Regions from separate parts of the Halomonas sp. I1 genome, predicted to be linked through region 1. Evidence: riboswitches for the same ligand, from Rfam matches in the RefSeq annotation. Region 1 holds a riboswitch; each other region holds the start of a gene.

Evidence for each region. Region 1 has a riboswitch for thiamine pyrophosphate ahead of tenA (thiaminase II). Riboswitches for the same ligand answer to the same signal wherever they lie in the genome.
Region 2: another riboswitch for thiamine pyrophosphate. It lies ahead of RSO41_RS08170 (sodium:solute symporter family transporter); the one in region 1 lies ahead of tenA (thiaminase II).
Region 3: another riboswitch for thiamine pyrophosphate. It lies ahead of thiM (hydroxyethylthiazole kinase); the one in region 1 lies ahead of tenA (thiaminase II).

What each region holds. Positions count from the first base shown of each region.
Region 1 covers NZ_JAVXUS010000003.1:155,950-163,227, reverse strand. Annotated here, with positions in the region: gene RSO41_RS06330 (FAD-binding oxidoreductase) at 1-749, opposite strand, end outside; gene RSO41_RS06325 (IclR family transcriptional regulator) at 757-1,554, opposite strand; gene thiC (phosphomethylpyrimidine synthase ThiC) at 1,802-3,712, opposite strand; TPP riboswitch at 3,789-3,899, opposite strand; gene tenA (thiaminase II) at 3,933-4,601, opposite strand; TPP riboswitch at 4,675-4,817, opposite strand; gene mdoH (glucans biosynthesis glucosyltransferase MdoH) at 4,862-6,775, opposite strand; gene RSO41_RS06305 (glucan biosynthesis protein G) at 6,762-7,278, opposite strand, start outside.
Region 2 covers NZ_JAVXUS010000005.1:43,495-50,772, forward strand. Annotated here, with positions in the region: gene RSO41_RS08165 (amino acid deaminase) at 85-1,296, shown strand; TPP riboswitch at 1,633-1,742, shown strand; gene RSO41_RS08170 (sodium:solute symporter family transporter) at 1,732-3,138, shown strand; gene RSO41_RS08175 (TenA family protein) at 3,135-3,839, shown strand; gene ilvD (dihydroxy-acid dehydratase) at 3,926-5,614, shown strand; gene RSO41_RS08185 (hypothetical protein) at 5,621-6,304, opposite strand; gene RSO41_RS08190 (XRE family transcriptional regulator) at 6,423-6,914, opposite strand; gene lhgO (L-2-hydroxyglutarate oxidase) at 6,862-7,278, shown strand, end outside.
Region 3 covers NZ_JAVXUS010000001.1:146,939-154,216, forward strand. Annotated here, with positions in the region: gene RSO41_RS00640 (metal ABC transporter solute-binding protein, Zn/Mn family) at 1-946, shown strand, start outside; gene RSO41_RS00645 (nucleotidyltransferase domain-containing protein) at 1,129-1,437, shown strand; gene RSO41_RS00650 (hypothetical protein) at 1,434-1,961, shown strand; gene gloA (lactoylglutathione lyase) at 2,097-2,630, opposite strand; gene RSO41_RS00660 (hypothetical protein) at 2,787-3,131, shown strand; gene RSO41_RS00665 (C40 family peptidase) at 3,203-3,703, shown strand; gene RSO41_RS00670 (peroxiredoxin) at 4,033-4,671, shown strand; TPP riboswitch at 4,738-4,838, shown strand; gene thiM (hydroxyethylthiazole kinase) at 4,872-5,678, shown strand; gene thiE (thiamine phosphate synthase) at 5,668-6,306, shown strand; gene RSO41_RS00685 (DMT family transporter) at 6,316-7,191, opposite strand.

The sequences.
Region 1 (7,278 bases):
GCATCGGCTCCCAGGGCACGAGAGTAGGCGTTGTTGGCCAGGATGACCTGATGAGCACGAATCTCGGCATCCGGTGTGTTGACTCGCCAGCCGTTGCATTCGGCATGCACCGATACGGCCGGGCTGTGTTCATGCAGTGATACCGAGTCGGGCAGAGCGTCGGCCAGCCCGCGAATCAGGGCGGCGGGGTGGACCAGGTAACAATCCGGAGAATAAAGGCCGGCTTCATAATAATCGGTACCGATGCGCGTCTCGAGATCGGGTCGGCCGAGCTGTTCGTAGCGCAGTCCTGCTGCCTCGAGAAAGGTCTGGTAGCGAGACAGGGCCGCCATGCCGCCGGGCGTGCAAGCGGCACGATAGGTACCGCTGTGCTGCAGCTGGCAATCGATACCATGATGCTCGACCTGGCGACGTAGCCGGGACATGGTCTGCCGGCTCAAGGCATTGAGCTTCGACATGCGCTCCAGCTCATCGGTCGAGGCATCGCCCGCTAGTGCGACTTCCAGCATGAACCCCGAGTTTCGCCCTGGACTGCCTTCGCCAAGTCGCTCGGCATCGAGCACCAGCACACGATCATCCGGACGGGCCTCTGCCCAGGCTCTGGCCGCAGCCAGGCCGGTATACCCGGCACCGACGACGACCAGCTCGGCGGTCATGGAATCCTTCGCCGGCGGGCTGGCGTCACGAGCGGGCAGCCAGGCATTCCAGCCACATGGGCGCTGGTGTGAAGGGGCGATGGGATACGTCATGTCATGGTCACTCGACATACAGAAGGCCGGAGGCTTGTCGTACGAGCTCGCAGACTTCGTCTTGCATGCCCTGCAGGACGTTGCGTCGATGGGCCGCGGTCATGCGTGACTTGAGCATCGAACAACTCAGAGCCCCGAGTGGATGGCCGCTGTGATCGAGAACAGGGACCGCCAGCCCGGTGTACTCGGGGAGCTGGGAGCCTTCGACGCCCCGTGCGTAGCCGACGCGTCGGGAGCGCTCGATCTCGACGCGGACGTCATCCAGCGAGATCCGATAGTCTCGCTCGAGGCGCTCGGCATTGCGTCGAAGAATGGAGGCACATTCCTGGTCGTCCAGGTGAGCGAGTAGTGCAATGGATGCCTGCCCCACGCCCAGGGGAACGCGACCGCCCGTGGAACGGACGAAGCTGCCTACTGTATATTCGCCGTTCTGGGCTTCCAGGCAGACAGCATTCACGCCATCGGGCGCAAAGAGATAGAAACTGTCGCCGAATTGCTGTGCCAGGGAAAGCAGACGAGGGCGTGTCAGGTCCCGCAATCCGGCGCCATTACCGGCTTGCGAGCCCAGCACGAGAAGTTCATAGCCGAGCAGGTAACGCCCTCTGGTCGGCGCGGGGCGCAAGAACCCCTGCTCCTTGAGGCCCTTCAGCAAGCGGTAGATGGTGGGCCGGCTGAGGGCCAGGCCATCCAGGTAGTCATCGATGCTCGCCCCCCTTTGACCCTGCACGGCGGTGATCTGCAGCACCTGCATGGCATGCATCAGGGTCGAGGGCGCCTGTCCCTTCGGAACGTTTCGGGTCGTCATGGTCGAGTCATCGTTTCTTGCTGAATCCGTCCTTAGGGTAGCGAGATAAAACCATGAGTTCGTCTCGCATGGTGAGATCTTCTTTGGGGCGGGTACATTCTGCCGAGTGTCAGATATCGATGCTGTGGGCGCTTCTGGCCCCATGACATCGGTTCCGCGTCAGGCTATCGACACGAAAACGCCCTATCGCCACGAGTGGCGATAGGGCGCTGTTGCGGGGCCTGCAAATCAGGCGTGTCGCTTGCCCCTATACTTCCTTGTAGAGTTCGGCGCCCTGGTCGCGGAACTTCTCGGCCTGCTCGGCCATGCCGCGCTCCACCGCCGCGCGGTCACCGTCGAGGCCGTTTTCCGCCGCGTAGTCGCGGACCTCCTGGCTGATCTTCATCGAGCAGAACTTGGGGCCGCACATGGAGCAGAAGTGGGCCACCTTGGCGGAGTCCTTGGGCAGGGTCTCGTCGTGGTATTCCCGGGCGGTATCCGGGTCGAGGCCCAGGTTGAACTGGTCCTCCCAGCGGAACTCGAAGCGGGCCTTGGACAGGGCGTTGTCGCGACGCTGGGCGGCCGGGTGGCCCTTGGCCAGGTCGGCGGCATGGGCGGCGATCTTGTAGGTGATGATGCCGGTCTTGACGTCGTCCTTGTTGGGCAGGCCCAGGTGCTCCTTGGGGGTCACGTAGCAGAGCATGGCGCAGCCGTACCAGCCGATCATCGCCGCGCCGATGCCGGAGGTGATGTGGTCGTAGCCGGGCGCGATGTCGGTGGTCAGCGGCCCCAGGGTGTAGAAGGGCGCCTCGTCGCACTCGCGGAGCTGCTTGTCCATGTTCTCCTTGATCAGGTGCATGGGGACGTGGCCGGGACCTTCGATCATCACCTGGACGTCGTGCTGCCAGGCGATGCGGGTCAGTTCGCCCAGGGTCTCGAGTTCGGCGAACTGGGCCTCGTCGTTGGCGTCGGCCACCGAGCCCGGGCGCAGCCCATCGCCCAGCGAGAAGGCGATATCGTACTGCTTGCAGATCTCGCAGATCTCCTCGAAGTGCTCGTAGAGGAAGCTCTCGCGGTGGTGGTAGAGGCACCACTTGGCCATGATCGAGCCGCCGCGGGAGACGATGCCGGTGGTGCGCCTGGCGGTCAGCGGCACGTAGCGCAGCAGCACGCCGGCGTGGATGGTGAAGTAGTCCACGCCCTGTTCGGCCTGCTCGATCAGGGTGTCGCGGAACACCTCCCAGCTCAGGTCCTCGGCCACGCCGTTGACCTTCTCCAGGGCCTGGTAGATGGGCACGGTGCCGATCGGTACCGGGGCATTGCGGATGATCCACTCGCGGGTCTCGTGGATGTTGGCCCCGGTGGACAGATCCATGACGGTGTCTGAGCCCCAGCGGATGCCCCAGGTCATCTTGTCGACCTCGTCCTCGATGGAGGAGGTGACCGCCGAGTTGCCCAGGTTGCCGTTGATCTTCACCAGGAAATTGCGGCCGATGATCATCGGCTCGGATTCCGGGTGGTTGATGTTGCAGGGGATGATGGCGCGGCCGGCGGCGACCTCGTCGCGCACGAACTCGGGCGTGATTTCCTCGGGCAGGCGGGCGCCGAAGCTCTCGCCCGGGTGCTGGTGGCCGAGGATGCGCTCGACCTCCTCGGTACCTGAGTACTGTGCCGAGATGGCTTGTCTACGTTGATTTTCCCGAATGGCGATGAATTCCATCTCCGGGGTGACGATGCCCTGACGGGCATAGTGCAGCTGGGTGACGTTCCTGCCTTCCTTGGCGCGCCGCGGCGTGCGGGTCAGGTCGAAGCGCAGCGGCGCGAGCATCGGGTCGTTGGCGCGACGGCGGCCGTATTCGGAGGTCGGGCCGTCGAGGAACTCGGTGTCGTCGCGCGCCTCGATCCAGCCGCGGCGCAGTTCCGGGAGTCCGCGGCGCAGGTCGATCTCGGCCTCGGGGTCGGTGTAGGGGCCGGAGGTATCGTAGACCAGCAGCGGCGGGTTCTGCTCATCCGGGCCCACGCCGGAGGTGCGGGTCGGTGAGAGGCTGATCTCGCGGAAGGGCACGCGAATATCCGGGCGCGAGCCCTCGACGTAGATCTTGCGTGAGCCGGGCAGGGCCTGGACGGCGGCGTCGTCGACGCGGGCGCTCTCGGCGAGAAAATGATCGGTCTTTGCCATCGGTCGTTCTCCCTTTGCTTGGGGGTGTTATCAGGGAGGACAGCTGGGGAGGACAGGGGCGGCCGGCGCCAGGCGCCGCCGCGTGTCGCTTGATCCCTACGCTGGTCCTAGCCAGTTCAGGTTCAACGGGATCCATGCTGTTTCCGCATGATCTCAGCCGTCTTCAACGGCACCCCGTCAAGCGTGGTGTTGCCCGCCATCGTTAGCGGGCCATATGGCGTCAGTCCGTGCGATCCAGCCCCATCTGCCAGAAGTCGATCTCCAGCCGGGTGGCGTCGCGGAAGATGGTGGCCAGGCGCGCGAAGCGCTCCGGCGTGACCTCCGCCAGCCGGGCATCCAGCCAGGCGACTTCATCTCGCATGGCACCCTGGAAATCGTCGCTTTCGTACATGGCGATCCAGGCGTCGAACGGGTTCTCGTTGCCTCGTACGGTGTCCGGGCGAGCGTTCAGCCAGTTGGCGATCTCGCCATAACCCACCAGACAGGGGGCGAGCGCCACGTGGAGGTCGAGCAGGTCGCCGCGACTGCCGGTGTCCAGTACGTAGCGGGTGTAGGCCAGCGTAGCTCGGGATTCGGGCAGCCTGGCCAGGTCATCCTCGGAAATGCCCCATTCGCGGCAGAACCCCACATGCAGGCCGAGCTCCACGTCGAGAATCGTCTTGAGTCCTTCGAAGGCGTGGCGCAGCTCGGCTAGGTCGTGACTCTTGTAGGCGGCCAGGGCATAGGCTCGGGAGAAGTGGATCAGGAACAGGTAGTCCTGCTGCAGGTAGTGGCGAAAAGCCGGCGGGGCGAGGGTGCCATCGCCGAGGGAGCGGACGAAGTCGTGTTCGATATAGGCGCGCCAGTCCTGCTGGCAGGCGTCGGTCAGGTCGCTGAATCGATAAGCCATCATGTCTCCGATGTCGGGATCCGGATGGCGGGCGAAGCGAAACGAGGAGGGAGGACGGTCGGCATGAGAGGTACCGAGTCCACCGCCTGATTCCCTACGCCGGTTCACGTGCGACGAGGTCGCACCTACCCGGATCAGGTTCCACGGGATCAACGCTGTGTTCATCGCGAACGCGCGTCATCTCAGCCGGCTCAACCGGCACCCCGTCAAGCGAGTGGCCTCAGTCTAGCAGCTTGTTCGGCAAAGAAAAGGCCCTGTCGTTACTTGCCGATGGTCTCTCGACGCCGGGTGGGCAGGCGTCGTTCCCAATCCCGCGAAAACGACTGGAGCGGCATGTCGCGAGGACACTCCGAGGGAGGAGACGCTGGCTCTGCACCGCCGTGTACGGGCGTCGGCCGGGTCAACTCTCTCAGCACGGCAGGCGGTACCGTCTCGCTGGGCACCAGCAGCAGGCCGTATTGGCGCAATCGCCTGCCGATGGTAAGACTGCTGCTCAGGCGGACGAGGGGGGCAGCCAGCATCAGGCCCAGCCATACCGGTGTCAGCCACCAGAAAAAGGTCGGTGCATACCACCAGGTGATCCATGCCCAGCAAGCGCCGGCCAGGGTTCCCGGCCAGGTGTGGCGGAGCGCCTCGCGCCAGGGCAGGGCACGTCCCTCGCGGGACTGCGGATTCCAGGCGACGGTGCGACCGCTCAGCACTTCGATCACGAAGCGGCTGTGAAAGACCATCATCAGCGGGGCGATCAGCATCGCGAACAGGGCTTCAAGCAGCGCGCTTGTCACTAGTCTGGCACGCCCGCCATAGCGTGCCGGATACTGGCGAAGGGCCAGACAGACACCCAGCACCTTGGGCATCAGCAGCATTGCCAGGGTGCCGCCGAGCAGCGGCATGATCAGGTTGGGCGGGGCGATCGGCCAGTCGGGGAAGAGCTGGGCGTTGGAAGTAAAGAAGTTGGGGTCGATCAGGGCACGCATCAGGGCGTCGATGGTGCTGACCACCAGGATCGCCAGCCAGATCAGCGACGACAGGTAGGCCAGGGCGCCGCACAGGAAGTGCACGCGGCTGATCATGTGCAGGCCACTGCCGCCTAGCAGGCGCAGGTGCTGCAGGTTGCCCTGGACCCAGCGGCGATCGCGTTTGGCATAGTCGAGAATATGGCTCGGCATCTCCTCGAAACTGCCGCCAAGATCGGTGCGCATGCGGACCTCCCAGCCGGCTCGCCGCAGCAGGGCCGCCTCGACGAAGTCATGGCTGAGGATGTCGCCGCCGAGTGGCGGGCGACCGGGCAGCTCGGGGAGGCCACAATGCCGGGTGAAGGCGTCGACGCGGATGATGGCATTGTGGCCGAAGTAGTTGGCGGCGTCGGATTGCCAGAAGCTCAGCCCGGTGGCCAGCATCGGCGAGTAGACGGCGGCGGCGAACTGGTTGGCACGACCGAACAGGCTGTCCTGGCGGACCGGAATCGGCACCGTCTGCAGCAGGCCGAGGCGCGGATTGGCTTCCATCTCCGCGATCAGTTCGTGCACCGTGTCGCCGCTCATCACGCTGTCGGCATCGAGCACCAGCATGAAGTCATAGTGTCGTCCCCAGCGCTGGCAGAAGTCGCCGAGATTGCCGGCCTTGCGGCCCGCATTGCTGTCGCGGTGCCGGTAGTGGAGCTGGCAGTGATCGGCGAGGCGGTTCTGCAAGGCTGCCATGGCGGTGCGCTCCCGCGCGATGATCTCGGCGTCGGTGCTGTCGCTGAGCACGAAGGCCTCGATGCGTCGTGCCTCGGTGATCGGCGGCAGATCTCGACAGGTGGCTTCGAGCCCGGCGGACACGCGTTCGACATCCTCGTTGTGGATCGGCATGACCAGGGCGGTACACGAGCGGGCATCGTCAGGCGGTCTGGGAGGCGAGGCCTTGGCCAGGCTCAGGGGGTCACGGCCGGTCAGGGACAGCACGAAACCGATGATACCGCTCCAGAAGGCGATGACGATCCAGCCGAAGGTCACGGTGAACAGCACGAGTATGGCGAGCTCCAACGGTGTCAGGCCGCCGACGTGGAGGATGCGGAACATCGTCCACAAGCCCAGGCCGGTGGTGGCGGCGACCAGCAGGGCGAAGGTGACTCGGCGAGTGCGCCGGAAGGGGATGGGGGCCACGATGGCTCGGGCGTCAGCGGCGCTCATCGGGGTACCAGACATAGTTCCAGGTTTCGGTCAGCGGTTCGCCGTGCAGCGTGAGGGCCAAGCGCATGTCGGCCGGCGTGCCCTCTTCCGGAGTGAGCCGGAAGTTGGCGCGCCAGGTGTCGTCACCGGGCAATCGCTGGACGCGCGGTTCGAGTATCTCGCCGCTGGAGGTGGTCAGCCGGGCCTTCACCGGCTGGTCGGCGTCGAGGTTCTCGAGCGCGGGCCCCTGGAAGTCGACGATGAAATGGCGCTGGCTGGCGGGGGGCGGGTCGTCCTGACCCGGCATCGCTCCCCAGCCCTGCCGGGTGCGGATGACATGGGCGAGTCGCTGTTCGGGGGGCGTGGCACCGAAGGTTTGTAGCCGGTAGCGGAAGGTGCGCGATTGTCCGGCCTCGAGCGGTTGCTCGGGGACCCAGTAGGCGGTGATGTTGTCGTTGGCTTCGCTGTCGGAGGGGATCTCGACCAGCTCGATGTGTCCTTTGCCCCAATCGTCCAGAGGGGTC
Region 2 (7,278 bases), on a different contig from region 1:
CAATATCTGTGAAAGTTTTTATCAAGAGGGGTCGTCGGCAAGACGGTGGCTCAAGGCCGAGGCCCCAGGACGAGGAGTGGCGAAATGCGCGAGACGGCATCGAAAATGGGCGACAAGGGAACCCCGGAGGGCGGGCATTCACTGCTGGGGGGTGTGAGCCTGCCGGCGGCGGCGATACAGGCGGCACCACTGGCGCATAACTTGACGTGGATGCAGCGTTTCGCCGAGTCGCATGGTGCCCAGCTGGCGCCGCACGGCAAGACCACCATGACGCCCGCGCTGTTCCGTCGCCAGCTCGAGGCCGGCGCCTGGGGCATCACCCTGGCCACCGCGCCGCAGTGTCGCGCGGCCTTCGCCAGTGGCGTCGTGCGAGTGCTGATGGCCAACCAGTTGGTGGGCCATGCCAACATGGCGATCATCGCCGAATTGCTCGAGGCGGGCGCCGATTTCTTCTGTGTGGTCGATAGTGAGGTCAACGCGCGGGATCTGGGGCATTTCTTCGCCGAACGTGGCTTGACGCTCAAGGTGCTGATCGAACTGGGCGTCGAGGGCGGTCGTACCGGCTGCCGCTCCGTGGAGGCGGTCAGGGAACTGGCGCGGGTCGTCGATGCTGAGCCGGGCCTGGCATTGGCCGGCATGGAAGGCTACGAGGGCGTGGTGCATGCCGAGGATCCGGTGCCGGCGATTCGCGATTATGCCTCTCAGCTGGTCGAGGCGGCCCGCTGCCTGGATGACGAGGGTCGGCTCGCCGTGGACATGCCGATCATCACCGCGTCGGGGTCGGCCTGGTACGACCTGATCGCCGAGGCCTTCGATACGGCCGAGCTGCGTCGACGCTTCACGCCGGTGATTCGTCCTGGCTGCTATGTGGTGCACGATCACGGCATCTACCGCCAGGCCCAGCGCGGCGTGCTGTCGCGGCGTCCCGATCTGCATGAAGGATTGCGGCCGGCGCTCGAGGTCTTCGCCCAGGTGCAGTCATTGCCGGAACCTGGATTGGCGATCGTCGCGCTCGGCAAGCGCGATATCGGCTTCGACCATCTTCCCGAGCCGCTGCGGCGCTATCGGGAAGGCGGTTCGGTGGATGAGGTGCTGAGCGTCGAGGGCTGGGAGATCACCAAGTTGATGGACCAGCATGCCTTCATCCGCCTGCCCGAAGACGCCGACGATGTGCGGATCGGCGATGTGGTGGCCTTCGGTGCCTCGCATCCCTGCCTGACCTTCGACAAGTGGCGGCGGATCTGTCTGGTCGATGAGCGGCTGACCGTGACCGAGATGCTCGAAACGGCATTTTAGGGTCTGTACGAAAATTGCCAGCGCTCGCCGACTTCCAGGACAAGGTCCAGGCGCCCCGGGGCTATCGCCGTTGGATCTGGCGAGGGGCGCCGGGGACAGGTCGAAGAGGGGGTCCGATGCCATGGATGGCATCGGTAGCGCCCAGGGAGGGGTTCACAGCGCCCCCTCGCAGGCCTGTCGACGGATCAGCCCCGAGCGACAAAGCGTAACTGCGATAACCCTGCTAAGCGCCCCGGGGCATTCGTCTTCCGGCGACGAGTATGGCATGCTGTCGGGCGGCCTTTTCGGGCTGCCGTGGAAACGTCGCGTTCGGCGCCGTTTCCCTCACAATTCATCCACTGTCGCCAGGGGAGTCTCGTCATCGACGGGACTGAGAGAGCGCGTGACGCTGACCCTGGAACCTGATCCGGTTCATGCCGGCGGAGGAAGCGCGACATGCCTTACCTGACGTCAGCCGTGCTTGGCGCGGCGCTGCTGTGTTTTGCCTACCTGGGCCTGCGGGCCCGCCGGGCCGATGGCCCCCTCGATGACTATGTGACCGCTAGGAACTCCCAGGGCGCTCAGTCGATCGGTCTTTCCTTCCTGGCCTCGAGCATGGGGGCCTGGATTCTCTTTGCGCCGCCGGAAATCGGCGCCTTCGTGGGACCGGTGGCGCTGGCCGGCTATGCCGTCGGTTCGGCGCTGCCCTTCGTCGTGCTGGGGCTGTATGGCCCGGTGATTCGTCGGCACCTGCCCGAGGGGCGCAGTATCGGCGAGTTCGCCGAGGCGTGCTATGGCGTCGGCGTGCGACGCTGGGTTGCGCTGGTCTCGATTCTCTACATGGCGTGTTTCCTGGCCGCCGAGCTGACGGCCATCGGTGCGATCGCGTCCTTGCTGTCCGAGGTGCCGCCGTCGCTGGTGGTGATCGGCGTGGCCGTCGTCACCCTGGTGTATACGGTACTGGGCGGTTTGCGTGCCAGCCTGGCAACGGATCGCTGGCAGGCCTGGCTGCTGCTCGGGTTGTTGGTGCTGGTTGCCGGTGTGTCCGTATGGCGCCTGCCGCCATTGCCGGCGGAGGCGACGATGCCTTCCACGTCCACCGGCGGGGCGCTATCGGTGGCGTTGACCCTGGTCATCGCGGTGACGGCGGCCAACCTCTTCCACCAGGGCTACTGGCAACGCATCTGGGCGGCCGAGACGAGCCAGGCATTGGGACGAGGCGCCCTGCTGGGCTGTGGCAGTGTTCTGGTGGTGATCATGGCGATCGGTGGCCTCGGCATGCTGGCCGCCATGCAAGGGTTGCCATTGGGTGAGCCGCCGATTCCCTTTTTCGCCCTGCTGACCGAGGCGCCGAGCTGGCTCGGCGTGCCGGCACTGGTGCTGGCCGTCACCCTGGTGGCGTCGAGTGTGGATACCCTGCAGAACGCCATCGCCTCGCTGGTGGTGGCGGGGTCCGGCCGTCGCGGGTTGTCCATCGGCACCGCACGGCTGGTCACCGTGGCCTTGATGGTTCCGGTGGTGGTGATCGCCCTGCAGGGGCTGTCCGTGTTGCGCCTGTTCCTGGTCGCCGACCTGCTGTGCGCGGCCATCGTGGTGCCGGTACTGCTGGGGCTGTGGCGTCGCATGAGCCCGCTGGCTGCGGTGGCCGGCGGGGTCGCCGGCCTGCTGGGCGCGGTGCTGCCGGGCTGGGTGAGCCAGGGTGAGCCGGTGGCTGGCCTCCTGGCGGCGAGTTTCCCGGGGGGCGTGCCGACACTGCCGCCGTTCCTCGGTGCCCTGGTGGCTTCCACCCTGGTCAGCCTGCTGGTTGCCGGCTTTCGGCCCACCACACGCCACCCCCTGACAAGTGAAGGAGACACGCCATGACATCGCGCACCAACTGGCAGACATGGGCCGCCGGCCGGGAAGCGCCCCGCATCACCGACTGGCTGCGCGAGATCAGCGAGCCCGACTGGTCCGCGACCGTGCAACACCCGCTGTTCGATGACCTGGCCTCCGGACGTCTGGAGGGCGCGCGCTTCGCCGCCTACATGGTGCAGGATTACGGGTTCGTGGATCCCTTCACCGCCTTGATCGGCCATGCCATCGGTCATGCGCCGAACATGGAGGACCGCGTGGTGCTGGGGCAGTTCATGGGCATGCTGACCAGTGACGAGAACAGCACCTTCCAGCGGACCTTCGAGGCTTTCGGGGTGTCGGCCCGGACCGAGTACCTGCCGGCGACCCGCGACTTCCGGAAGCTGCTGCGCGATACCGGCACGGGACGCGCGCCTTCCGGCGAAGGGCGCTATGCCGAGATGCTGGCGGTCCTGGTGGTCACCGAATGGCTCTATCTGGATTGGGCGACCCGGATTTCCCGCGCCGAGGGCCTGCATCCGCTGATGGACGAGTGGATCGACCTGCATGACAACCCGGACTTCCGGGCCTTCGTCGACTGGCTGCGCCGTCGTCTGGACGAAGAGGCGGCCGGGCTCGATGACGCCGACTTCTCGCGGATGGCCGAACGCTTCCGCGAGACGGTGGCCAAGGAGCTGGCGTTCCACGACGCCGTCCATCCTCGTCGCTGATCCGGACATCGGCTCGACCGGGTTGCCATGGCGGGCGCGGCCAGCCACCCTCTGAAGGTCAGACTAGCGACCCGAGGAGAGCCCGCATGAGCGATACACCCAGTGACTCACGTCGCCGATATTCCGCCCCGGTGGTGGATGGCATCGGCAAGTCGGCCAGCCGCGCCATGTTGCGCGCGGTCGGTTTTTCCGATGACGACTTCAGCAAGCCGCAGGTGGGCATCGCCTCGACCTGGAGCCAGGTCACGCCCTGCAACAGCCATCTCGCCGAGCTGGCCGACCGGGCCAGTGCCGGCGCCGATGCGGCCGGTGGCAAGGGAGTGGTCTTCAACACCATCACCATTTCCGATGGCATCGCCAACGGTACCGAAGGCATGAAGTATTCGCTGGTGTCGCGAGAGGTGATCGCCGACTCCATCGAGACGGTGGCCGGCTGCGAGGGCTTCGACGGCCTGGTGGCGCTGGGCGGCTGCGACAAGAACATGCCGGGATGCCTGATGGGGCTGGCCCGTCTGAATCGTCCCAGCGTCTTTGTCTATGGCGGGACCATCATGCCCGGCGCCGACCATACCGATCTGGTCTCGGTGTTCGAGGCCATGGGCGCCCACAGTCGTGGCGATCTCGACCTCATCGACGTGAAACGCATCGAGGAAACGGCGATTCCCGGCCCCGGCGCCTGCGGTGGCATGTACACCGCCAACACCATGGCTTCGGCCATCGAGGCGCTGGGCATGAGCCTGCCGGGCAGCTCCGCTCAGAACGCCGTGTCAGACGAGAAACGCGGCGATAGCCAGGCGGCGGGGGAGGCGGTGCTCAAGCTGCTCGAGCACGACATCAAGCCCTCGGACATCATGACCCGCGAGGCCTTCGAGAATGCCATCACGGTGGTGATCGCGCTGGGTGGCTCGACCAATGCCGTGCTGCACCTGATTGCCATGGCGGACACCATCGGCGTGTCGTTGAGCCTCGATGACTTCACCGCCATCGGCCGTCGAGTGCCGGTGCTCGCCGACCTGCGTCCCAGCGGCCATTACATGATGAGCGAGCTGGTCGCCATCGGCGGCATCCTGCCGTTGATGAAGACCCTGCTCGATGCCGGCCTGCTGCATGGCGACTGCCTGACGGTGACGGGCAAGACGCTGGCCGAGAACTTGGCCGAGGTGGCGCCTTATCCCGATGGACAGTCGATCATTGCCCCGCTGGAGGCCCCGCTCAAGGACGAGAGCCACCTGCGCATTCTCTACGGCAATCTGGCGCCGGAAGGCGCGGTGGCCAAGATCACCGGCAAGGAGGGGACGCACTTTACCGGCACGGCGCGGGTATTCGGTTCGGAAGAAGAAGCCCAGGCGCGTATCAACGATGGCGTCGTGGTGGCCGGCGACGTGGTGGTCATTCGTTACGAAGGGCCTCGCGGCGGGCCGGGCATGCGCGAGATGCTGACGCCGACCTCGGCGATCATGGGGCGGGGCCTCGGCGATCAGGTCGCCTTGATCACCGATGGGCGCTTCTCCGGCGGCAGTCACGGTTTCGTGGTCGGCCACGTCACGCCCGAGGCCTTCGACGGCGGCCCGCTGGCACTGCTGGAGGATGGCGACCGCATCACCATCGACGCCGAGGCCAACACCATCGACGTGGCCCTGGACGATGATGAGCTGGCGCGTCGGCGCGCCGCCTGGCAGCGTCCCGAGCCACGTTATACCCGTGGTGCCCTGGCCAAGTACGCCCGAGTCGTCAGCTCGGCCTCGATGGGCGCGGTGACCGATCGCCTGGAGTGACTCGCGTCACTCCGAGACGGCCGAACGCATCATGTCCTCGAAGGTCTTGGCGTTCTCGGGCAACTCGAAGATATCCGGCGCCGGGGAGGCGTCGGATAGCTCGGCCAGCTGGAAGCGGTCACCGAAGCGCAGCATGCCAAGTCCGCGTTCTTCCAGCGTCGTGGCAATGGGGTCGGGTTCACCGGTCATGGTGCGCTGATACTCGTGGAAGGCCGACATCAGTTCCCGCACCTGGGCGTCATCGCTGAGCACGATTTCGTCATCGTGCGAGGTGCCACTCTTGTCGGTCCACTGGAGCCGGTAGACCTCGCCCTCGAGGCCGGCGATGGATTCGCTGTCGCCCGTGGATTCGAGGGCGTCGACCTGGCTGGCCTGCTGGCCGGTCATGGTCTCGACCTCACCCCCGCCCATGTTTTCGGCCATGTCCTTCAGCTTGGCCATGTCCATGACCATTGTCTGCCCCTGCATCTGGCTGACCATGTAGCCCTTGCCGTCGCGCAGCAGCATGAAGCCGGCCTGTGACTGGTCGGGGAAATCCATCCGCAGGTTATCGCCGGCCCAGCGGACGTCCATGGTGACGCCGCCCTGGTCCGACTGGGCTTCCAGCTTGGCACTGCCATCGGCCATCGCGGAGGACGAAGCGGCCATGACAAGCCCGGTGGCCAGCAGGCCGGTAGCGAGGTATCGCATGGGGCACTCCCAGTATCGCTGATCGTTGAAGGCTGGCTGTCCGGGACAGCCTGGTTGTGGAGGTTGCGAAAGCGGGCGGCGGCGGCACGCACAACAAGCCGCCGCCGCGTATGCGTCGTCAGGACGTGAGTTCGGGGTCGATGGTCCGCCGCAGGCTTTGCAGCTCGTCGAGCGTCAGCTGCTCCAGGCGCCCGGCGAGGAGGTCGCTGATCTTCTGCATCGGCAGGCCGGCTCGACGGGCGATATCGCGGCTGCCGAGATCCGATACGGCGATCAGCCGTGTGATGATGCGCATGAGGCGCGTGCGTTGTTCAAGGTCCCTGACGTCGAGGTCAGGGCATCTTCGTGGAGGAGGATCGCTGGGATCCGTCTCGCAGGTATGGCTTGCCGTGCTCATGATGCTCCAATGGGACGGGTCGACCGCTACAGGATGCAACCTTTTTCCCACTTTCGCCAGTGTCTCGCAAGCCCGATTTGGAAGGACGTCGAGGGGAGGCCGGCCGACAGGGCGAAGGGACGGATCCGGCGGCACGTTTCTACGACAAAAGAGGCAGGCGATGCACGACTTCATCATCATCGGCGGCGGCATTCTCGGTATGTCCACCGCCATGCAGCTCAAGCAGGCCTATCCGGATCGGCGCATGCTGCTCGTGGAAAAGGAAGCGGCGCCGGCGCGTCACCAGACAGGCCACAACAGCGGCGTGATCCATGCCGGCGTCTATTACACGCCGGGCAGTCTCAAGGCGCGCTTTTGTCTGGCAGGCAACCGGGCCACCAAGGCCTTCTGCGACGGCCACGACATCCCTTACGAGAGCTGCGGCAAGCTGCTGGTGGCCACCAGCGAGCTGGAAAAGCAGCGCATGGAGGCGCTCTGGGAACGCACCGCGGCCAATGGGCTGGAGCGCGAGTGGCTGAGCGGCGAGGCGCTGCGCGAGCGCGAACCCAATATCACCGGCCTCGGTGGCATCTTCGTG
Region 3 (7,278 bases), on a different contig from region 1:
ACAGGTCGGCGGCGAACATGTCGAGGTCGACGCCCTGGTCGGCCCGGATGGCGATGCCCATGTCTATTCGCCACGTCCCATCGACGCGCGCAACCTGGCCGAGGCCGACCTGGTCGTGTTCAACGGCATGCACTTCGAAGGCTGGATGGAGCGCCTGCTCGGCGCCGGCGACTACGAGGGGCCAACGGTGGTCGCCACCGAAGGCATCGCGGATCAGGGCGGCACGGCCGCAGGCGACGACCATGGCCATGAGGCTCATGATCACGCGGTCCATGAACACGAGAGCCACGACCATGGTGAGCACGACCACGCTGAACATGATCACGCCAGCCATGACCATGACGAGCACGACCATGCCGGGCATGATCACGGCGGAGAAGACCCGCACGCCTGGCTGGACCCACGCCTCGGCAAGACGTATGTGACCAACATCCGCGACGGCCTGATCGCCGCCGACCCGGCCCACGAGGCCGACTACCGCGAACGCGCCCAGCGCTACCTCGCCGATATCGACGCTCTGGATACCAAGATCCGCGAGCAGATGGCGGCACTGCCCGAATCCACCAGCGTCATCACCGGCCACGACTCCTTCGGTTACTTCTCCCGCGCCTACGGCATCAGCTTCCTGTCGCCGGCCGGCCTGTCCACCGAGGCCGGCCCCAGCGCGGCACGCATGGCCGAACTGATCGAGGTGATCCGTGCCAACGATGTCCGTGCGCTGTTCCACGAGAACATGACCAGCTCAGCGCTCATCGATCAGTTGGCCGAGGAAACCGGCCGCCCGGTGGCCGGCACCCTCTACTCCGGCGCCCTGGCCCCCGAAGGCGAAGCCAGCACCTATCTCGGCATGATGCGTCACAACGCCCGCGTGCTGCACGACGCCCTGGCCAAGCCGGAAGCAGATGGCAAGTCAGGCACCGAGACGCAGCACGATCACGAGCACTGACTGACCGCCGAAGGAGCTCATGATCTCGCTGGATGCCAGCACGCCCTCACTCGCCCCCTGGCCCCCGAACCAGCACACGATGACAGAGGCCGGCTGGCCCATGGGCCAGCCGGCCCCAGGTGTCGGCGATATTCGGCAGAGTGCTAGACTTCTCATGAGTCAGTCTTTTCTGGAGCCTCCTAGTGCGCCTTAGCCACCAGCAACGTCATTGTATCCTCGACATTGCCAGACATCTGGTGGGTAGTGACGTGGATATTCGACTCTTTGGTTCCCGCCTCGATGAGACTCGGCGAGGTGGCGACCTGGACCTGTTGCTGGTTTCCTCCACGCCCATCCCGCTTCTGGCACGTGCCGAACTGAAGCAGGACCTGGAGACCAATCTACAGCTCCCTGTGGATATTCTAACTTATACACAAGGGGATGAGCCGACGCCCTTTCAAGCCATCGCCCTGCACCAGGCCCGCTCGATCAAGCTCGAGGATGCCGCATGAGCCAGGATATTCTCGATAGGCAACAACACCATCTGGCACAACTCCTGGAAGCCATTCAGCGTTGTGCCTGGTTCCTCCACCAATCCGAGGTCCGGGTCGCCTGGCCCCTCGAAGCCGCATGGCTCGAAGCACACAAGAAGGATATTGATCTCTTCGAGACACTCGCCGCCATCAACGAGCGATTCGCCAAATTACAGGATTCCCTGGCCTCCGCCATGCGACATAGCGCTCTTCTTGCGGGAGAGCCAAGTGATAACTTCTTAAAAGTCCTCGCCTTTTTCGAAAAGCAAGGGATCATCGACTCAACGGCCGACTGGCAACGCTGTCGCGCCATCCGCAACATGGCCGCGCATGAGTATGCCACCAACTACTCAGAGATTGCCGAGCATTTCAACTTGCTGCATGAGCTATCCCATATACTCTTTCATACGGCCCGACGTCTCCTTGCCTTGATCATCGATTGGCTCCAGATATCTCCCTCCAGCCAGGATTTCTCGGAAGAGTTCGAGCGCATCTTCGATTGATCGCCCAGGCACCGAACCAGCACATGATGACAGAGGCCGCCCGAAGGGGACGGCCTCTACGCTTTTGTCAGGGCTTGGGCTTGTCTCGCTGCTCGTGGCTCGTGGCTCGTGGCTCGTGGCTCGACACTGGCGACGCTAGTCGCCCTTGTCGGCCATCCGCGCAGCCTCGACCACTTCGATCCAGTAGCCGTCCACGTCCTTGACGAAGACCACATCCGGCATCTTGCCCTGGGCGGCACGCTTGATGAACTCGACCTCATTGGCATCGAACCACGCCTCGGCGGCATCCAGGTCCGGCACCGAGAAGCAGATGTGCCCGAACCCCTGGGGCTCGGCGTTGCCGTCGTGATAGGCGAAGTCCGCCTGATCCTCGGTCCCCCAGTTGTGGGTCAGCTCCAGCAGTCCTTTCTGGCTGAAGGTCCAGACGCTACGCTGCGCCTTGTCCTCCGGCACCGCATCGCCATTTTCTAGCTTGGCCAGAAAGTACAGGGAAAACTGCATCTCCTCGAAGTCCAGCCTGCGCAGTACCCGCATGCCGAAGACGCGCGAGTAGAAGTCCAGCGCCGCCTGCGGATCCTTGACCCGCAGCATGGTGTGATTCAGGCGGAAGCCTTCGGTCTCGGCGGCCGGTGCCTTCACGCCGGGATACTGCTCACCCTCAAAGCTCATGGCCCTCTCCTTTTCGCGTCGTGTGGGATGTCGTGTGGGATAGTGCTGCCTGAATGGGGGCGAAGCTCCGGAATTTCCACCCCGCCAGCGGGATGGCGGCGATCCCGGCGGGATTCTACATTGATAGACGACACCACCACGCGAAGGGGGCTCATCATGGCCGCCACCGACCTGTCTCCAGGTGATCGCCTCACCTACAAGCAACTCTCCCACGCCCTGGCCCACGGGTTCTCGCCCATCGTCGAGGTCGAGTCCCAGGATGGCATCTACACGGTGCGCTTCCATCACGCCAACGGCGTATCCACCCTGACCGACAAGGCCGGGCATACCTGCACCTACCTGGGTACCGGCGAACTCCGAGAACGCCTCGGGGAACTGGGGCTGACCCACGGTGTACTGACCTGGGATGACCAGTGCGGCGACGAAATGATCGGCGTTCCGGGGCATGCCATGACGCCCGAGGAACGTTTGACCCATGGCACGCGCATCGCCTTTCGTTGATGCTAGCCAGCGTCGGTATCAGCGCCTAGGCTATGCGAGGGAGACGGAACCTCACCGCCATGGAGCCGCGCATGCCATCAGATGTCATCTACCGCCACTCCACAATTCGCGTGACGAGATGGCCGCTGGCAATGCTGCTGCTCTTGTGGCTGGCCGGTTGCGCCGGGCCCGACCTGGCCACCCGCGACACGGGCAACCTCTCCATGGACCGCGCCATGATCCTCGCCGAGGCGCGTCAGGCACTCGGCACGCCTTACCGCTTCGGGGGTGATACGCCGAGCGGGCTGGACTGTTCGGGGCTGGTACAGCTCGCCTACGCCCGGGCAGGCATCAGTGTGCCACGCACCTCTCGCCGACAGTTCGAGACCCTGCCGCCGACCGACGAGGCACGCCCGGGCGACCTGCTGTTCTTCGACACCGCCGGAGGCGGCGATGCCAGTCATGTGGGGATCTACCTGGGCCATGACCAGATGATCCATGCGCCCGGCCGCGGGCGACGCGTCACCACCACGGCGCTGGGACTGGACTACTGGCGGGAGCGGTTTCTCGGTGCCGCCGCCCCAGCCCCTTAGGGACGGTACGAAACGTGCCTGCCCTCGACGCTCGAAACCCAAAGCATACGAGCGGCGAGATGCGAGACCCGAACCCCACCCCCGAAGCAAACGAGCGACGAGATACGAGATTCGAACCCCGCCCCCAGGGTTCACAGCTTCAAGCCTGCTACGCTCTGCTCGACTCTCGAGGCTCGGAACCCGCAGCTCGTCGCTCGACACTAAGCGTAAATTCGACTGAGCATATGGCCAGCGGTTGTTTCCACCCGCGCCATCATCGTGCAATGCTGGAAACCCTCGAGCCGGCACCGCGCCCGCGATGCCACTCACCCATCCATCAGGAGGCCAATATGGCACTGCAACTCGGCGACATCGCGCCAGACTTCACTCAAGAGAGCACCGCCGGCACCATCAACTTCCATGAATGGGCAGGAGACAACTGGGTCATCCTGTTCTCGCATCCCAAGGATTTCACCCCGGTGTGCACCACCGAGCTCGGCGAGGTCTCGCGGCTCAAGCCGGAATTCGACAAGCGCAACACCAAGGCCATCGGCCTTTCCGTGGACCCGCTCGAGGATCACGAAGCCTGGGCCGGCGACATCCAGGAAACCCAGGGGCAGGGGCTGAACTTCCCGCTGCTGGCGGACGGCGACCGCAAGGTCAGCAACCTCTACGGCATGATCCACCCCAACGCCAACGACACCCTGACGGTGCGTAGCGTCTTCATCATCGATCCGAACAAGAAGGTCCGCCTGACCATCACCTATCCGGCCAGCACCGGCCGCAACTTCGCCGAGGTGCTGCGTGTGCTGGACAGCCTGCAGCTCACCGACCAGCACAAGCTGGCCACGCCGGTGAACTGGCAGGACGGCGATGACTGCATCATTGTTCCCGCCGTGAGCAACGAGGAGGCCAAGACGCTCTTCCCGGACGGCTGGGACGAGCAGAAGCCCTACCTGCGCCTGGTCAAGCAGCCCAAGCGCTCCTGAGGTAAAGAGGCGGCGGCAAGCGCCGCCGCCTCTTTACAGGTGCCAACCGGGCACGGATAGTAGAAGGCCTGACGACAGGGGCGCCGGACGCCATGCCGCCCGGCTGAGATGCACCCTCACCACCTGACCCGGATAATGCCGGCGGAGGGAGTCGTGCCGGCTCTCCCGAGGCCAGCACCTCCCGCCGCCCGGGAGGCGCCATGCACACCATCGATCCTGCTCGCCACCTGAGCCGCGTGCGCGAGTCCCGCCCGCTGGTTCACAACATCACCAATCATGTCGCCATGAATACCATGGCCAATGTCTTGCTGGCCCTGGGTGCCTCGCCGGCCATGGCCCATGCCCGCGAGGAAGTCGGCGAGTTCGCCGCTCTGGCCGGCGCCGTGACCCTCAATATCGGCACCCTCTCGCCCGACTGGGTGGACGCCATGGAGGATGCCGCCCGTGCCGCCAATGGGGCCGGCACACCCTGGGTGCTCGACCCCGTGGCGGTGGGCGCCACGACCCTGCGCCGCGAAGCCGGCACCCGCCTGCTGGCACTGTCACCGACGGTGGTACGCGGCAATGCCTCGGAGGTCATGGCCCTGGCCGAGCAAGGCGGCGGTGGTCAGGGTGTGGACAGCACCGACACTACCGAGGCGGCAGAGCGCGCCGCCGTCGAGCTGGCTCGCCGCACGGGCGCCGTGGTTGCCGTCACCGGCGAGACCGACCTCGTCACCGATGGCCAGCGCCTGGCCCGCGTGGCCGGCGGGCACGCCCTGATGCCGCTCGTCACGACCCTGGGCTGTGCCCTGACGGGGGTGGTGGGCGCTTGCCTGGCCGTCGCCGAAGACCCATTCGAGGCCGGCGTCTCGGCGCTGGCGGGCTACGCCGTAGCCGGCAGCATCGCCGGGGAGAGCGCCCGGGGGCCGGGCAGCTTCGCCGTGGCCTTCCTCGATGCCCTGCATGCCCTCGACGCCGACACCCTGACCAACCGTGCCCGACTGGAGATCACCCATGCGAGTTGACCTGTCTCTCTACCTGGTCACCGACCCCGAGCTGTGCGCCGAACACGGCCTGGAGGAAACCGTCACCGCCGCTGTGCGCGGTGGCGTGACCCTGGTGCAGCTACGCGACAAGCACGCCAGCGATGCCGAACTGGTGCCGGTGGCACGACGCCTGAAGACCGCCCTCGCGGGCAGCGGCGTTCCCCTGCTGATCAATGACCGGCTGGAAGTGGCCCTGGCCAGCGGCGCCGATGGGCTGCACATCGGTCAGGACGACGGCGAGGCCGAGGACGCCCGCACCGCGCTCGGGGCGGATGCCATCCTCGGGCTCTCGGTACAGACCCACGAACAGCTCGCCCGGATCGAGCCGGCCAGGCTCGACTACCTGGGCCTGGGGCCGGTCTTCGCCACGCCCAGCAAGCACGACCATGCCGCCCCGCTCGGGTTCGACGGCCTGGCGGACCTGGCCGGCGCCAGCCCCTTGCCGACGGTGGCCATCGGGGGGCTCAAGGCTGAGCACGCCGAGGCGGTGCGTCGTGCCGGGGCCAACGGCCTGGCGGTGATCTCGGCGATCTGCGGCACACCGGATCCGGAAGCCGCGGCGCGTCGTTTCCTGCAGGGCACGTCCTCGGGGAGGCCTGGGCGCTGAGTCACCGCATCAAGTGGAAGGCCGACGGTTCAGGGCGACACGACGCTCGTGATAGGCGATGGCCAGGCCACTGACGATGATCAGGGTGCCGCCGACGAGTACCCACAGGTCCGGCACCTCGTCCCATAGCCACCAGCCCAGCAATATGGCCCAGAGCAGCGCCGTGTAATCGAAGGGCGCGGCGAGCGCCGCCGGCGCGTAGCGAAACGCCAGGGTCAGCCCGATCATGGCGCCGACACCCAGCACGCCGGCCAGCAGGAAGAATGGCCAGTGAATCGGCGCCGGCATCTGCCACACCCAGGGCAGGGTCGCTGCCGATACCAGCATCGGCACCAGAGTGGTATAGAAGACCATGGCCCAGAGGTGCTCACGGTCGCCATAGCGACGCGCGGTGATCATCGTCAGGGCGTAGAAAACCGCCGCACCGACCACGATCAGGGCCGCCGGCTGAAAGCTGCTGCCTCCCGGCCGCACCACCACCAGCACGCCGATAAAGCCCAGCAGGGTAGCCAACAGCGTGGTCCGATCGACCCGTTCGCCGAGCAGCGGCACCGACAACAGGTTAACGAACAAAGGTGCCGCGAAGGCGATGGCCGTGGTTTCGGCGAGCGGCAGCAGGGTCAGGCCCCACATGAAGCAGATCATGGTGCCGGTAAAAATCAGCCCGCGCATCAGGTGAATGCCGGGGCGACGTGTCGACAGCTTGCGAAGCCCGCCGTTGAAGCGAGCGATCAACGCGATCAGCGGCAGCGACACCAGGGTACGGAAGAAGATGAGCTGTAGCGGCGAATGCGTCTCGCCGAGCCACTTGGTGATGGCATCGCCCAGCGCCAGACACAAGACCCCGCCGCACATGCACAGGATTCCCTTGAACGATGACGACATCTCACCTCTCCCGACCGCTTGGCCTCAGAGCTCAGAACACTGAGCATGAACCAAAAAAACCACCCCACCGGTCGAACCGGCGGGGTG